DNA from 2 places in the Peribacillus sp. RS7 genome. Region 2 is predicted to be linked to the other one. Evidence: predicted binding sites of a transcription regulator. Region 2 holds the regulator's gene; the other holds the start of a gene.
The links. The regulator NrdR, encoded in region 2, represses ribonucleotide reductase genes. The targets are predictions, from matches to a motif close to AACACNATATATNGTGTT.
Positions count from the first base shown of each region.

Region 1: ACDZ29_RS00825 (vitamin B12-dependent ribonucleotide reductase) is a predicted target of NrdR. The motif match lies at 1,480-1,497, and genes of this name have one in related genera.

Region 1 covers NZ_CP168135.1:147,352-149,767, forward strand. The annotation lists gene ACDZ29_RS00825 (vitamin B12-dependent ribonucleotide reductase) at 1-1,329, opposite strand, end outside; gene ACDZ29_RS00830 (biotin/lipoate A/B protein ligase family protein) at 1,720-2,416, opposite strand, start outside.
Region 2 covers NZ_CP168135.1:509,319-511,734, forward strand. The annotation lists gene ACDZ29_RS02655 (replication initiation and membrane attachment family protein) at 1-933, opposite strand, end outside; gene nrdR (transcriptional regulator NrdR) at 998-1,459, opposite strand; gene speD (adenosylmethionine decarboxylase) at 1,705-2,085, opposite strand.

The DNA.
Region 1 (2,416 bases), 360 kb from region 2:
GTTTATTAAGTTCCAAAGCTCTTTAGCCCGGATTTTACGGTAAACACGAACTTTGTGACCCATTCTCTCCCATTCGCGAACATCACCGACATTATGCCATTCGGCATTATAAATAGCCATTTCTTCGGCATTATAGCTTTCAACATCAGGAAAACGCAATTCGTATTCCTCATCTTTTTCTGCCGCTTCCATAAATTCCTTAGTTAAGCAAATCGAAATGTTGGCGCCAGTTAGAAAATCGGAATTATGGACACTGTACGTTCCGCCTGTACGGATCTTTTCCTCTGCATCCCTAATGATTTTCTCGCTAAATCCACCTAGACCAGGAATCTCTTTATAATTGATGATTCCTTGATACATAGCCGTTTCCTGTTCGGTGTGCGGCGTGAATTTCAATTTATCCGTCGCATATTTCTTGATGGCCTCATCTTTAGTGTTTTCCACTAGATAACGAAGGATCCTTGGATTTTGCATTTTAGAGATGATGAACTCTGCAATATCAGGATGCCAATCAGCGAGCATGATCATTTGCGCACCGCGTCTGCTACCGCCCTGTTCAACAAGATGCGTCAATTTCGCAATATCATCAAGCCATGACACTGAACCCGAGGATTTTCCATTTACCCCTTTTGCCAGAGTGTTCCTTGGACGCAATGTCGATCCGTTCGTACCCACTCCGCCGCCGCGGCTCATGATTTCCATCACTTGTTTCCTATGTTCTGAAATTCCCTCACGTGAATCAGGTACGAATGGCATCACATAGCAGTTGAAATAAGTAACATCCGTATTGGAACCCGCACCATATAATACTCGACCTGCCGGGACAAAATTAAGGTTCTTTAATTCTTCATAGAATTTATTGAACCATTCCGTTCTTTTTTCTTCAGTGGTTTCCACTGAAGCCAAGCCTGTTGCATTACGTTTCGCAATTTGTTCATAGTATATTTCAAGCGGTTTTTCGATAATATCCAGCGGACGGTTTACAATCCCCGTCTCCACTTCTTCCGGATTATCCAATACGCCGCGGAATTCTTCATCCACCAATACCTTGGCTTTTTTGGTTTCCCAATCTATTTCAACGATGTGACCAAGACCCCGTGCTGGGAATTTCGGATCTTCCTTGATCGTCAACACTACGAAATCGCCTGCCGAGAGTGTGATTTTTTCAGTATCCTTAAAAGAATAGCGGTCAAGCATGACTAGACGGGACACTCCCTTATGCGCCATTTTCATATCAGCCGTTACAGGGTGAACCTGGGGAAATAAAGAAATATCCTTATTCAACCTTTCTAGATCAACCTTTAAAGCTTCTTTTATTACAACCGACATAATTCCCTCTCCTTTATATGTTTCAAGATCCGTTCTTGCTGCCGCAAAAATCTATATGTAGCCTTACATGTCCGTTTCGCTTAACAAGTACCCTAAATTTATCATAGCGAAACTCAAAAATCAACATATAGTGTCGCATTAAATATTTCAACTACTATATATTGTGTTTGTTTTGAATGACTTTTAATTTTGTCAAACGATAAATCAATTAATATAGTTAGCAAAAGGGAGGAAAATGTCGATTTACAATAATTTTTCATCAGATTTCAATTAATTTGGACCTTGCTTTTTCCCCATCCCTTTTAGGACTTATTCCTGCAAGGAATAGCTTATTTGGTAAACAAATCTGAAAAAACTTTTTTATTTTCCACTTTAATTATTCTGCTTCTTCTATCTCATGAAATTCCATTCATCGCTTTCATATTTGCTTTCTGCAATGGCCTTCACTTCCAGCAATTGTTGTTCAGTGAGGACGTATGGTTCTAGATCGATCGATAGTCCTTCGGCAAAACCTTTTTCAAAAGCAACTTTCGCTTCGGGGATGGTAATCTTTCTTCCGGCAATGTCATTCATGGCTACAGCTTTGTTTTTTAAGTTTTTTTGCATTCTCTCTTTAACCCTGTCATTTGAAAATTTAAATACGCTAAAGAGCTTTTCATCATCAAGTTCAAGCAAAATGGCCCCGTGTTGAAGGATGACGCCCTTTTGCCTGGTTTGTGCGCTGCCAGCGACCTTCCTGCCCTCAACGACCAGTTCATACCAGCTTGGAGCATCAAAGCAGACGGAAGACTTGGGCGCTTTTAAAGCCGCTTTTTCCTGCTCGGTTCGAGGCACAGCAAAATAAGCATCCAATCCAAGATTCCTGAACCCCATTAATATTCCTTCAGATATGACACGATATGCTTCAGTAACGGTAGTTGGCATTCCCGGATAGGATTCTGGAACGATTACGCTATAAGTCAATTCATGCTCGTGCAGCACCGCTCGCCCTCCTGTTGGTCTGCGAACAAAACCGAGGCCTTGCCTTTTGACCTCTTCCATATCGATTTCCGCTTCTGCCTTTTGAAAATAACCAATCGACAATGTC
Region 2 (2,416 bases):
CAAATGACGGATCAGCTCTTGTTCCTGCGTTTTCGGTTCTTCTTTTTGTGTCCGTTCACGGATCGGCTGCACGCGATTGACAAGGGAAGGCATATCGGCCTGCCGTTCGATCTGATACCAGTCCCTCGCCGCCTTCCTAAGCATTTCCTCATCGATCTCATCATCCAATGAAACGGCATCCATTACTAGTTTTTGCATTTCAAGCGGATCAATGCCATATAAAAAAGCAAGCTTGGCAATCGTACTTTTTATTTTCGGGGTAAAGGCCTTTTTCGGTACGATCGAGGATTTCATCCCGGCAAATAAAAGTTCAAAATCAAATAATTTGTCAAACCCCGTTGGTTCGACGCCATCCGCCCGATCGATGAATTGCTGTTCAGGCATCGGTTTCCATTCATTTTTCGCTTCATCCGTTACATATAAAGAGTCCAAGTGATCTGATGAGAATACCTCCGCAAAAGATTTAGTCACACTTTCATATTGATCCGTTAAGATATGATCATCACAAAAGAATCTCTTCAACCGGTTGAATTGTACTTTACCTATTTTTTTGTATAAGTAGATATTCAGCATTCCATCCGTGAAAAATTGCTGGGGGGAAAGCGGCGGGTTTAACTCATAGATAAATTCCTTCGTGTCATTCTCCGATTTCTTATATACATTCAACAAACCGATTCCCTCAAGTAAAAGCCGTGCTTCGTAAATATCACCTAACTTAAGGCCGATGGTATTCATTAATTGATAGTGTGAGGAGGTTTCCGACCATAGCCTGTTTTCCTCCAACTCACTCCACAACGTCATATAAAGGCTGATACAGATAGGTCCAATAAGAGGTTGATATAGTCGGGTCAGTATTTTCCGATCATAATCATGAAGCAGCCCCGCAGATGAGACCAAATATGAATCCGCTGGGAGCAATTCTTGCCAATGCATTGACATCTCCATTCAAACCTTTCAAAAGATGTAGTGAAAAAAGAGCCAAAGTAAATCTTCAGCTCTACTTTCTTTCTTTATTTATTAAATCTTTCAACTCATCGATAAAGACATTGATGTCTTTAAATTGCCGATAGACGGATGCGAACCGAACATAGGCCACCTCATCGACTTCTGCCAGCTTATCCATCACCATTTCGCCGACACTGTCGCTTTTCACTTCCGCTATGCCCTGATTGCGCAGTTCTTTTTCTACATAACTGGTAATTTGCTCTAGTTCTTTCAAGGGAACCGGACGTTTTTCGCAAGCCCTGATTAAGCCACGCAGGATTTTATCACGACTGAACTCTTCCCGTGTCCCGCCCTTTTTCACTACAATAAGAGGTGTTTCCTCCACCTTTTCAAATGTCGTGAATCGAAAACCACATGCCTCACATTCACGGCGTCGTCGAATCGATTTACTTTCATCGACTGGCCTGGAATCGAGCACTCTTGTTCCGTTATATTGACATGATGGGCATTTCATCATTATCAGCTCCGTATTTTATGTAGGACTCCCCTATCTAAATGTTCCCCAAGGAATTACTTTTCTACCTTAATCTTATATTAAAAGGAACGGCCAGTACAAGTAAAAAGTGTAACTTCCAGCAGTAGGCACTTTTTGTCATGCACTTGAAGCACCTTTATCAAAGTCTTTTTGTTCATGGCTATCTTACCCTATAAAATTAAAAAAGAGATGCACCCATGGCATCTCTGTGTATACGTGTTTTTTTATAGGGCACTTATATTGGCTTTTTTCATTTGTACAGGACCTAATCCACGTGGTAATTCTATGTTTTCACGTGTTTGCGCGTTCAAAGCTTCTGCAATATAATCTGCCGCAATATTCGGATCCAAGTTACCGCATGTATAGACATCAATGCTAGCATAGCCGTGTTCTGGAAAACTGTGAATCGTTAAGTGTGATTCAGAAATGATGACAACCCCACTAACTCCTTGTGGAGCAAACTTGTGAAAGGCAACTTCTCTTACCTCTGCACCTGATTTCAAAGCAGCATCAACAAAAATCTTTTCAATTAAATCGATATTGTTCAGTTTTTCAAAGTCACAACCCCAAAGTTCAGAAATGACATGTCTACCCATAGTTTCCATAGTGTAAGCTGTTTCCATATTAAGCTTCCCCCTTACCATGATTAAAAATTAAGTCTGATAACTACCACGGGGGAAAGTTAGTCCAAAGAGGTCCTAACCCTTTAAGTAGCCATCATGCAAACCGCTTTTGAAGAAGTTCACGATTCATAGTATATATGGTTTGAATTTTTTTTGCAACTCCAAATTAAATTTTTGGAAAGATAAACTTTAAATGTAATAGGGTTATAGTGAAGGGTCAAATTTGAGGAAGATTACTGTTTTCGGGTTTATTCAACGCCTTAAAACCGCCAGAATTGATTGATCAATGAATGAAAAATAGCCCGCTAAAAAA